Regions from separate parts of the Nitratireductor sp. WH36-1 genome, predicted to be linked through region 1. Evidence: riboswitches for the same ligand, from Rfam matches in the RefSeq annotation. Region 1 holds a riboswitch; each other region holds the start of a gene.
The links. Region 1 has a riboswitch for cobalamin ahead of cobW (cobalamin biosynthesis protein CobW). Riboswitches for the same ligand answer to the same signal wherever they lie in the genome.

Region 1 (3,863 bases):
CACTTTCATGGGCAGGCCGGCAACCACCAGCGTGACGCTGTCGGCAGCGGCGGCGACTTTCTGGTTCAGGAACCCCGCCTCATCGCGGAAACGGCGGCCGAGCGGGGTTTCGGGCACGATGCCGAAGCCGACCTCATTGGAAACGAGAACCGTGGTTCCCTCTCTTGCGGCAAGAGCTGCAAGCAGTCGCTCGGCGGCAGGTTTTAGCTCATGGTCGTTGAGAATGAGATTGCTGAGCCACAGGGTGAGGCAATCGACCAGAACCGTTTCGCGGGCCGGCAGGGTTTGAAGCATGCCCGGCAGGTCGAGCGGGGCGTCGTGGGTCTGCCACGCCCCCGCTACTTCCCCCGGCCCCGCCACTGCCCCCTTGCGCCGCGCGCGGTGAATGGCGATGCGTTCGCGCATCTCGTCATCGAAGGCCTGGGCCGTGGCGATGTAGTGCCAGGGCGCGGGCGCGGCTTCGATCAGCGTTTCGGCATGGCGGCTCTTGCCGGAGCGCGCGCCGCCCAGAACGAAATGAAGTGAACGCATCGTCAGATCCGCCGGCTCAGCCGACAAGTTGTCCGGCAAGGAAGGTTATGCCGACACCGACAATGGCGGCGCCAGCAAGCCGGGGCTGCATGGCCTCTACCGCCCAGCCGCGCGAGCGGACGAGAAGATAGACGCCAAGCGCGATGGCGCTTTGGATTGCGGCAAGGCCTGCGAGATAGGCGATGAGCGGCGTCTGTTCGCTGCCGACAATGGCTTCGCCGAAGGCATAGCCATGGAACACGCCGACCACCAGGAACAGAGCGAAGACGAGCATGTGGCTTTCCACGGCCCGACCGCGCGCCAGAAGCCAGCCGCCAGCAAGAACGCTTGCCGCGATGACGATTTCGGCTGCCGGAAGATCGAGCAGCATCAGATGCAGGCCGACGCCGACAAGCGAGCCGGCAACAAAGAGAAGCGGCGCGAAAAGGCTCATGCCGGCGACGGCGGCAAACAGGCCGGCAGCGAGGATGAAGGCCAGATGATCAAGCCCGATCACGGGATGGGCGAGCCCTGAGACCAGCCCTTCGTAAAGGGTCGTGGGCGTCTGCCCGTCCATGGCGTGATGGGCGTGGGCGCTGGTTGCGAAGAGCGATGCAAATGCGAATGCGGAAAAAGTGCGCAGGAAACGCGTGTTCATGTCTGGTCCTTTCCCCTCCACCCGAGGGTTGCGGTGTTTCTTTCAGGCCGTCGGCAGGTTTCCTGGCTCACGGGTCGATGCGCTTTCCAGCCTTCCCAAGGCGTCATGCCTCAGTGGCGATCAGGAAAACGCTCTCCGCTTACAGTTGCGGGGGCAGCCGTGGTCTTGGCGCGATTGCGCCGCACCACGTTCCCTCTGGGTCCGCTTCAGCGGAACCGACAGCGGGCGGAGCATACAAGAATCGCCACGCCCCGCAAACGCTTTGTTGCCCGCATTGACAGACGTGGCGGGCGAGCCGTAAATGCGCAGCAGACGGTCCTTCTCCCGCAATGGAGAGGGCTAAGAGGGAATGCGGTGCGGGCCTTGCCCAATGCCGCAGCTGTCCCCGCAACTGTAAGCGGAGAGCGCACCTGACACGCCACTGGGGTTTGCCCTGGGAAGGCTGGAGAGCGCATCGACCCGTGAGCCAGGAAACCTGCCGTCTGCGAATGAAATCCTGACCGCCTGGCGGGTGTCCCGGGCAAGGAGTGTGCATTGTGACTGCTGACAGCGCCGCTGCGCGCCTTCTCCCGACCATTCATGGTGTCTCTGCCAGTACGCGGCCGCAAAAGGCCCGTGCGCCCCTCACCCGCGTCTTATCGTTCTCCACACTCCATCACCTGAAGGATATCCCATGACCACGAGTTTCGACCGGGTTCCCTGCACCGTCGTGACCGGCTTTCTCGGCGCCGGCAAGACGACGCTGATCCGCAATGTTCTGGAAGGCGCGCATGGCAAGCGGCTGGCGATCATCGTCAACGAGTTCGGCGATGCCGGCATTGATGGTGAGGTGCTGAAGAGCTGCGGGCTGGACAATTGCCCCGAGGAAAACGTTCTCGAACTGGCCAATGGCTGCATCTGCTGCACGGTTGCCGATGATTTCGTGCCGGCGCTCGACCAGATCCTCGCACGTGAGCCGAAGGTCGATCACATTCTGATCGAGACGTCCGGTCTGGCGCTGCCAAAGCCGCTGGTGCAGGCCTTTCAGTGGCCGGCAATCAAGAACCGTGTGACGGTCGATGGCGTGATTGCCGTGGTGGACGGGCCGGCGCTTGCCGACGGTCATGTGGCTGCGGACATGGACGCGCTGGATGCACAGCGCGCAGCCGACGATTCGCTCGACCATGATGATCCGATCGAAGAAGTGTTCGACGACCAGGTGGCCTGCGCTGACCTGATCGTTCTGTCGAAGAACGATCTTCTGGATGAGGAAGCCGCCGGGCGCGCCCGCGCGCGGATTGCGGGGCATCTGTCGCGCAATGTGCAGATCGTGCCGAGCGCGCATGGCAAGGTGGACCCTGCCCTGCTGCTGGGTCTCGGGCTTGCCGTCGAGGACGACATCGAGAACCGCAAGACGCATCACGACGATGCGCATGACCACGAGCACGACGATTTCGATACATTCGTTGTCGATCTGCCATCGGTTCTGCGGCCCGAAGATCTGGAAGCGCGTGTCAATGCGGCGGTGGAGACCGGGGAGGTTCTGCGCCTCAAGGGCTTTGCGCATGTGAAGGGCAAGCCCATGCGCCTGCAGGTGCAGGCGGTTGGTCCGCGCGTGTCGCACCATTACGACCGCCCGTGGAAGGCCGGCGAAGCCGCCGAGACGCGGCTTGTCGTGATCGGCCTCAAGGGCATCGACCGCGCGCGTATCGAAAGCCTTCTCTCGGCCTGATCCGATGCACATCCTCGCCACCACCAGTGCCTCACTCGACGATCTGATCGAGCCTGTCGATCTGCAGCAGTCGCCGGCGGACATGGTGGCGCTGTCGTTCACCGACAGCGATCTGGCGGGGATTGCCTCTGCATGGCAGGCGCAGCGCGAGGCTCTGCCCGCGCTGCGACTTGCCGCGCTGCGCGACCTGAGACACCCCATGTCGGTCGATCTGTGGATCGACAACACGGCAGCGCATGCCCGCGTTATTCTGGTGCGGGTGCTGGGCGGCTATGAGTGGTGGCGCTATGGCTGCGACCGGCTTTCCGCACTGGCCCGGCAAAAGGGCATCGCGCTGGCGCTGCTTCCCGGCGAATGCCATCAGGACGACGCGCGCCTGGCCGAGCGCTCCACCGTTTCGCCGGAAGCGCGCGCGGCGCTGCTCGCCTGCTTCCGCGAAGGCGGACCGGACAATATGCGCGCGCTGACCATGCAGCTTGCGTGCCTTGCGGGGCGGGACATCGAAGCGCCGGAGGCGGAACCGGTGGCCAAGGCCGGTTTCTATGCGCCGGGCCATGGCATTGTCGAAGCGTCGTTCTTCCCGGCCAGTGCGAATGCCGACAGGCCTGTCGTGCCGATCCTCTTTTATCGCTCCATGCTGCTGGCAAGCGATGTTGCGCCCATCGACGCGCTGGTGGAGGCGCTTGAGGAACAGGGGCTGTGTGCGGTTCCCGTTTTCGTTTCCAGCCTGCGTGACCCGGTTGCCGCCGATCTCGTGCGCAACGCCGTGGAGGCGTTGGAGCCGCAGGCGCTTATCACCGCGACGGCCTTTTCGAGCGGCGCGGAGCCCGGCGAAAAAACGCTGTTCGACCGCTTTGGCGTGCCGGTTTTTCAGGTGGTCACCGCCACCACGCGGCGCGAAGCGTGGCAGGAAGGGCAGCGCGGTCTCGCGCCTGCGGACCTCGCCATGCATGTGGTGCTGCCGGAACTCGATGGCCGGCTGAT
Region 2 (3,863 bases), on a different replicon from region 1:
GGCCGGCCACAGGCAGGGAAAGCGCGGTTTCCAGATTGCCGCCGAGCCCGCCGAAATAGGTTGCAAGCATGATCCGGAGATCTGGGGTAGCGGCTGCAAGCTTCCGGTAGGCAAGCCGATAGGCATCCTGTTCGTTGGGAATGAGGTCGGTGACGAGGGCCGGCTCATCAATCTGTACCCAGTCCGCTCCGGCCTCCTTCAGCTTGCGAAGCAGTTCTTCATAAACAGGCAGCAGGCGCGGCAGAAGCGCAAGCGGATCGTAGCCTGCATCGCTGGACTTGCCGAGTTTGAGGAAGGTGATCGGACCAAGGAGTACGGGCCGGGTATGGATGCCGAGCGCTTTTGCTTCAAGAAACTCATCCAGCGGCTTGGTGGAGGAGAGGGCGAAGACCTGGTCGTCGGAGAATTCCGGCACCATGTAGTGGTAATTGGTGTCGAACCATTTGGTCATTTCCTGCGCTTTGTGGCCGCCGGGGTGCCCGCATCCCGCATCCCTGGAGCCCTGGCTGCCGCGCGCCATTGCGAAATAGACGTCAAGCGGCACCGGGCCACCCTGCCAGCCATAGTCTGCCGGAACCGCGCCGACCATCACACTGGTGTCCAGTACCTGATCGTAGAGTGAGAAATCATTGGAAGGGATGATTGCAACGCCACGATCGCGCTGCTCCTTCCAGTTCTCGGCCCTGAGTTCCCTTGCAGTCTGGAGAAGGGTTTCTGCGCTGCTTTTGCCGGACCAATGGCTTTCAAGGGCGAGTTTCAGTTCTCGGCGGCGGCCGATACGCGGCACGCCGAGCGTGGAGACAGGAATTGAACGTTCAGACATGGCACACCCGATGCTGTTTGGGGCGGGGGGGGGGGCGTACGCAGACCGCGGCCTGAACGGCCGCCGCATGACGAACACCGGACACCCCGCCCGTTGACGTTGTTTCGTCATGGCAGGTCTCCTGGCTCACGGGTCTCGGCCTTGATCCGTCTTCCCGGACGTCTGTCCAGTGACTTGAATGGATTTCGGCTCGCCGCTGACAGTTGCGGGGGCAGCGCCGGATTTGAACCGGCTTCCCTCTTAGCCCGAATCCGCCTGAAGGCAGGTTCGAGAACCACGACGCGCCCAGATTCCTCGCAATGCGGCGGAAAGTCAAGAATGATATAAAGAAATGTTTATATCTTTACGTCTTGCCTGAAGGGTGATGTGCCTCTCTATTTTAGCTGTCGGGAAATCCTGTTCCGGAGTTGGTCCATGTGCGCGCGCGGGTCGGCCGGCAGACGGTTGACAGGCGCGGGTCTGAGTATACTTTTCGAAGCGGTCAAGGTTCCGTCGGCAGACCTGTCTCGGTCGGCGGCTAAGAGGGAATCCGGTTCAAATCCGGAGCTGACCCGCAACTGTGAGCGACGAGCCGCTTTGCCGATCATGTCACTGGCGTTATGCCGGGAAGACGGGTGAAGCTGTGATGAGCCGCAAGCCAGGAGACCTGCCTGATCGTGTGAAGTTCCGTGGTCGGGATATGCCACAGGAGCTCGTGCTTCGGAATATCCGGTTCCGACGCGCGATCTCCCTGCCGTTCCCGATCGCATCAGCTCGAGGAATGGCAGTGGATACGAATGCATTATTGAATGAAGGGCAGGGAAGCCGCGCGATCCTGCTTCTTGCAAAGTCGGCTTTTGCTGCTGCACCTCATGGCGAGATGGCGCGCCTCGCTGAAATGGCCGCAGGTTTTGAAGGTGTGACGGCGGTTCAGTACTGTTTCTCCGAACAGGGGACGCCGTCCTTGCGGTCCGCACTTCTGGAGCTGCGGGCAGAACATCATTCTGAGATCGTGATTGTCCCGCTCCTGCTTCCGATGGAGCCGAGCTTCCGGAACTGGCTGTCGAAATCGCTCCGGCGCTGGCAAGCCGAAACATCCGGCGGCTGGCCACCCATCCGCATAGCATCCGACATTGCCCGCAGTGCACATTTTGAACGGCTTCTTGGCGGTCTCATCGGCGACATTGTCCAGGAGCCGGCCGTTCCTCCCGCTGAAACTCCGGTGCGGGAAGGCTCTCTGGTGCCGGCGCAGAAAAGGCGGGTTCTGGTGTGTGAGGGCGGGGCGTGCAACGCTGCCGGGGCGGACGTTCTGTGGTGTCATTTGCGCAACCGGCAGAAGGAACTGAACCTGCGCAACACGGGGGATGGCACCATGACCGCGAAAGCAACCTGTCTCGGCCCCTGCAATCTCGCGCCGGTTCTTCAGGTATTTCCCGAAGGCACCTATTACGGTGGCGTGAATGAGGATGCGATAGACCGCATCATTGAAGAGCACCTGCTTGGGGGACGCGTTGTCGCCGATTTCGCCTATGAGCCGACCGGTCGCAAACAGCGGCTTCGCGGGACTTTAAACAGGTAATGGTAGCGGCGGGGAGGAAAACGGTTGGCCTTGCAGGTCAGATCAGGTTAACGATTGCGCGCCACGGTTCCGCAACGTCGGATGAAACGGGAACGCAGGACGGGTTCGTCCCAGTCTGCGGCTGCCCTCGCAACTGTAGGCGGCGAGTTCGGTATCGATCCACTGGTCAGTCGGCCGGGAAGGGATATTCGAACGCTTGAGCCGCGAGCCAGGAGACCGGCCTTGGCGCAAACGCAATTGTCGGCGAGGTGTCCGGCAAGAGGGTAGCGTAGACCGGTCTCGCGGGGTGCAAGGACGCCCTGCGGCGCATTCGGTCGATGCGGGCGCTCTTTCACGCACCTCCCGGCGCCCCGTGTCGATCGAGGTGATCATGTTGTTCAAGTCCGTTCTCGGCGCTGCCATTGTCGCGCTGTCACTCTCCCAATCCGCTTTCGCAGAAACCATTACCGATGATGTCGGGCGTCAGGTCGATGTCGACCTGCCCGTCAAGCGCGCTGTGATCTTCAACCGCTATTCGGTTGAATTCGCACGCGCCATCGGCGCCATCGAGCAGGTGGTTGGCACCGGCGCCAGCACCTATCGCGATCCTGCCTACTGGCCGGAATTCGGCCCCGACGACGTGGTGGGCCAGGGGCAGAGCGAGCCCAATTACGAGGCCATCATCGCCAAGAAGCCGGATCTCGTCATTCTGCCGCGCAACGGCGTTTACGAGGAGGCGGCGCGCCAGCTTGAGCCGTTCGGAATTCCGGTTCTGGTCGTAACCTCCTGGGATACGCTCAAGCATGTCGAGAACGTCAAGCTGATGGGCAAGCTCTTCGGTCGCGAAGAGCGGGCGGCCGATCTCGCCGCCTATTATGAGGATTACAAAGCGCTTCTGGCCGAGCGGCTTGAGGGCGTCGAGCCGGTGCCGGTTTATCTGGAGGAGAAGCGCCCGCTGGTGACGGTCACGCCGGGCTCTGGCTGGCACGACATGATCGAAGCCGGTGGTGGCAGGAACGTTTTTGGCGAAATCGTCATTGAGGACGAGCCGGCCGCGCGTGGCAATCCCAACGCCTTCACCATCGATCCGGAGGAACTGGTCGCGCGCGTGCCGTCGCTGATCGTGAAGCTGGAACCGGGCGCTTACACGACCATCCCCCAAGAGCAGTACAAGGCGACATGGGACGGGCTTATGGCGCGTGAGGACATCCGCGCCACCCCGGCGGCAGAGGCGAAGAACGTCCACGTCATCAACTACTACCTCGCCGGCGGCTCCTCGAAGATCACCGGCGCGCTGCAGATCGCCAAATGGGCGCATCCAGAGCTGTTCAAGGATGTCGATCCGGAAGAGGCCATGCGTCGCTGGATCGAGGACTTCCAGGGACTGCCCTATCAGCCGGGCATGACCTATCAGGGCGACTTCTGAGCAAGCTGACATGACGGGGCGGGGCCGATGACCGATACGCTTGAAACCGAAGCCGGGGGTACAGGTGCCGCCTCGGT
Region 3 (3,863 bases), on a different replicon from region 1:
ACCGAATGCGTGTAGGTGTAGGCTCCGGTGAGGTCCAGCCAGTCGGTCGCGGCATAGCTGAGCGAGGCCTCGACACCGCGCATGCGCGACGTGCCGGGGATCTGGTTATACTGGGTCGTGTAACCGATCAGATCGTCGATCTCGAGCTGGAAATAGGTGATGTCGGCGATTGCCCTGTCGTTCCAGAAACGCTGCTCCACGCCAATGTCGAAACCGAAGCTGGTTTCAGGCCGCAGATTGGGGTTTGCCCCGAACGGACCGAAAAGCTCGTTGAGGCTGGGTGCACGGAAGCCGGTTCCCACCGAGCCGTGCAGACGCGTTCCGGTCGCATCGATGAGATAGGAGGCGGTTGCCCGGTATGTGGTGTGCCCGCCGAATTCGCTGTGCTCGTCCTGCCTGAGGCCGGCTGTCAGCGTCAGGTTTTCTACCGGCGTGGCAATGGCCTCGCCCCAGACGCCTGCGATCCAGAAATCGGAATCGATCTGGGGGTTGAACATGCCGGCGGGAAAGACTGCGCTCTGGCGTTCGTAATCCGCGCCACCCTGAACCGTCAGCCATTCATTGACGTCGAATGCGCCCAGATAATCGGCCTTGTAGCGGCGACCGTCATAAGAGCCGTCGAACGCGGTGCCGGTGATGGAGCGTTCCAGGTCGAAGGCCTGCACGGAAACCGTGTTGCGGAAGCGGCCGTCCATCAGGTCGAGATTGAAGCCGGCGCGGCCGGCCAGCTGTTTGCTGTGGTTGGTCGCCGTCAGATTGTCGCTCGGCAGAATGGTGCCGAAGCCCTGATTGTCGAACTCGGCTTCCGCGTCGATGTAGAGCGCCGAGCCGAATACGGAGAACACGTCGGAAAATGCATGCTCGGCATTCACGTCGAAGGTGACGTTCTCATAGCCATCGCGCTCCGTGCCCGTAGCCGCAGCCGAAATGCCGTCGGTGCGGTAGCCGGTTGCGTTGATGGAGAGTTTCGACTGTTCGTTCGCCGCCCTGAAGCCGTAGGAGCCGCCGACCGTGCCGTGCGAGCCGCCTTCGCCCTGAATGATATGGGCGATGCCCGGTTCGATGTCGCCCAGCGTCGACAGGCTGATCACGCCGGCAATCGCATCGGAGCCGTAAAGCGTGCTCTGCGATCCCTTCAGCACTTCGATGCTCTGCAGGCCGCCCGACAGAAGATACTGGTAGGACGTCTGCACCTGTGGGCTGGTCGGATCGGAAATGTCGATGCCGTTATAGAGCGTCTTCACATAGCGGCGCGGCGCGCCGCGGATCGAAAGGCTGCCCTCCGCGCCAACGCCACCCGGCGATGAGAGGCTCACACCCGGCAGCAGGTCGAGATACTCGACGGCCAGCGGCAGGGACTGTTCCTCGATCTCTTCACGGCCCACCACGTTCACCGTCGACCCCACGGTGGAGGCCTCTGCCGGTGTGCGGTTGGGCGTGATGACCAGTTTTTCAAGCACATAGTCTTCTGCGCCCGCCATGGTGGCTGAAAGGCCCGTCAGCAGCGCCGAAGCGCTGAGCAGGAGCCGGGTGCGATAACGTCTGGATGGCATGCGTGCTCTCCATGAGAATGCTGCTTCTTTTGCTGGAGAGCGATGGCTGTCTGAATCTGTCCCCCGCCAGCGATGACATTTCGTCACCACTGCGAGATCCACAGCCCCGGAAGCGTCCCGCATCCGGTCGGTGACGGCTCAAGGCAGGTTTCCTGGCTCGCGCTTCATCGGCTTCCTCGCCTTCCCGGGGCATTGCACCCAGTGGCATAGGAGGAGCCTCGGCGCTCACAGTTGCGGGAGCAGCCACGGCTGCGGCCTGATCATGCAGGGCCGTTCCGTGTTCCCTTTTCCCCGGCATGCGAGTGCCTGCCGGAGCACCTCAAGCGAACAAAAAATCGCTTACCAACTGGCTCCGGCAGCGTCAATCGCGGCCTGTGGGGCGGCTGTTGCGCCCATAACGGCGCAAGTGGCGGGGATTGTCAGTACAGGTTTCGAAAATTGTTGCGAAATCGGCTTTATTTGTCAGTTTTGCGGCTCATTTGTCGCAAACTCGTCATTTCAACGGTCGAAAAACCTGCAAAACTTACCATTGGCCCCGGTCGTTTTTTGACATCGCTGGCGCGATGGGAAATGCTGAACACAAACTGATAACGGCAAGAAATGGGAGTGCGTCGATGACGTTTTTCAAGAGCAATGGCGAGAAAGTGCCAGCCCGCGTCGCCGAAATGGCGAACGAAGCGCGCGTCGGAAAAATGGACAGACGTGAGTTCCTGGCGCTCGCAAGCGCACTCGGCGCATCGACAGCCGCCGCCTATGGCATGCTCGGCCTTGCCGTGCCCACCCATGCGCTCGCTCAGGAGCCCAAAATGGGTGGCACGCTGCGTGTGGCCATGTTCATCAAGGATCCGAAAGACCCGCGCACGGCCGACTGGTCCGAGATCGCGAACGCCATGCGTCAGACGCTTGAGCCGCTGGTGAAATACACGCGCGACTTCACCTTTGAGGGCCGGCTTCTGGAGAGCTGGGAGGTCAACGAAGACGCCACCGAGTACATTCTCCACGTGCGTCCGGGCGTGACCTGGAACAATGGCGACGCCTTTACCGCAGACGATGTGATCTACAACTTCAACCGCTGGTGCGATCAGACGGTGGAGGGCAACTCCATGCCCGCCCGCATGGCTGCACTCATCGATCCGGAGACCAAGAAGGCGCGCGAAGGCGCGATCGAGAAGGTCGACGACATGACGGTGAAGCTCAACCTGTCTGCCCCTGACATTTCCATCATTCCCGGCATGGCCGACTATCCGGGCCTGATCGTGCATCCGAGCTTCGATGAGACGGGCCGTGATTTCATCGCCAATCCCATCGGCACCGGTCCCTTCGAACTCGTTTCATACGAAGTGGGCAACCGCGTCGAACTGAAGAAGCGCGAAGACGGCAAGTGGTGGGGCGGCGAGGCCTATCTCGATGGCATCGAATTCATCGATTACGGCACCGATCCATCGGCCATGGTAAGCGCCTTTGAATCCGGCGAGATCCACACCAATTACGAGACCACCGCCGATTTCGTGGACATTCTCGACGCCATTGGCCTGGTCAAGTCCGAGGTCACCACGGCAACCACGATTGTGGCCCGCACCAATGTCAACAACAAGCCGTATGACGATGAGCGGGTGCGCCGCGCGCTGCAGATGGCCGTGGACAACGCCACAGTTCTGGCGCTTGGCTACGACAATGCCGGCGAGGTGGCCGAGAACCACCATGTCTGCCCGATCCATCCCGAGTATGCGGAGCTGCCCAAGATCGAGCGCAATGTGGACGCGGCCAAGGCGCTGATGGAAGAGGCCGGCCAGATGGAGCACGAGCACGAGCTGATCTCGGTCGACGAGGACTGGCACAAGAACACCGGCGACGCCATTGCCGCACAGCTTCGCGAGGCGGTTTTCAAGGTCAAGCGCACCGTTCTGCCGGGTTCGACCTTCTGGAACGACTGGACGAAATACCCGCTGTCCATGACCAACTGGAACATGCGTCCGCTCGGCATTCAGGTGGTCGCGCTCGCTTATCGCACCGGCGAGGCGTGGAACGAGTCCGCCTATTCCAATCCCGAACTCGACAAGCTGATCGAACAGGCGCTGGCCATTCCGGACCCCGACAGCCGCCGCGAGGTGATGAAGCAGATCGAAGAGATCCTTCAGGGCTCCGGCATCATCATCCAGCCCTATTGGCGCAAGCTCTACAATCACTCCGTGGAGACCGTGATGAACCACGGCATGCACCAGACCTTCGAGATCGACCTGGAAAAGGTCTGGCTCGACGAGGGCTGAGACCCGGAACAAGGGGGCCGCACGGGCCCCCATTGCGCAGGCA

Region 2: another riboswitch for cobalamin. It lies ahead of AC4PTT_RS06205 (ABC transporter substrate-binding protein); the one in region 1 lies ahead of cobW (cobalamin biosynthesis protein CobW).
Region 3: another riboswitch for cobalamin. It lies ahead of AC4PTT_RS07380 (TonB-dependent receptor plug domain-containing protein); the one in region 1 lies ahead of cobW (cobalamin biosynthesis protein CobW).

The regions. Positions count from the first base shown of each region.
Region 1 is NZ_JBZXDP010000002.1:634,584-638,446, forward strand. Features, by position in the region: gene cobU (bifunctional adenosylcobinamide kinase/adenosylcobinamide-phosphate guanylyltransferase) at 1-531, opposite strand, end outside; gene AC4PTT_RS22115 (HupE/UreJ family protein) at 548-1,168, opposite strand; cobalamin riboswitch at 1,204-1,403, opposite strand; cobalamin riboswitch at 1,465-1,665, shown strand; gene cobW (cobalamin biosynthesis protein CobW) at 1,842-2,879, shown strand; gene cobN (cobaltochelatase subunit CobN) at 2,884-3,863, shown strand, end outside.
Region 2 is NZ_CM178970.1:1,300,427-1,304,289, forward strand. Features, by position in the region: gene metE (5-methyltetrahydropteroyltriglutamate--homocysteine S-methyltransferase) at 1-823, opposite strand, end outside; cobalamin riboswitch at 918-1,117, opposite strand; cobalamin riboswitch at 1,291-1,490, shown strand; gene AC4PTT_RS06200 ((2Fe-2S) ferredoxin domain-containing protein) at 1,590-2,381, shown strand; cobalamin riboswitch at 2,429-2,620, shown strand; gene AC4PTT_RS06205 (ABC transporter substrate-binding protein) at 2,752-3,786, shown strand; gene AC4PTT_RS06210 (FecCD family ABC transporter permease) at 3,814-3,863, shown strand, end outside.
Region 3 is NZ_CM178970.1:1,543,019-1,546,881, forward strand. Features, by position in the region: gene AC4PTT_RS07380 (TonB-dependent receptor plug domain-containing protein) at 1-1,553, opposite strand, end outside; cobalamin riboswitch at 1,679-1,890, opposite strand; gene AC4PTT_RS07385 (ABC transporter substrate-binding protein) at 2,168-3,820, shown strand.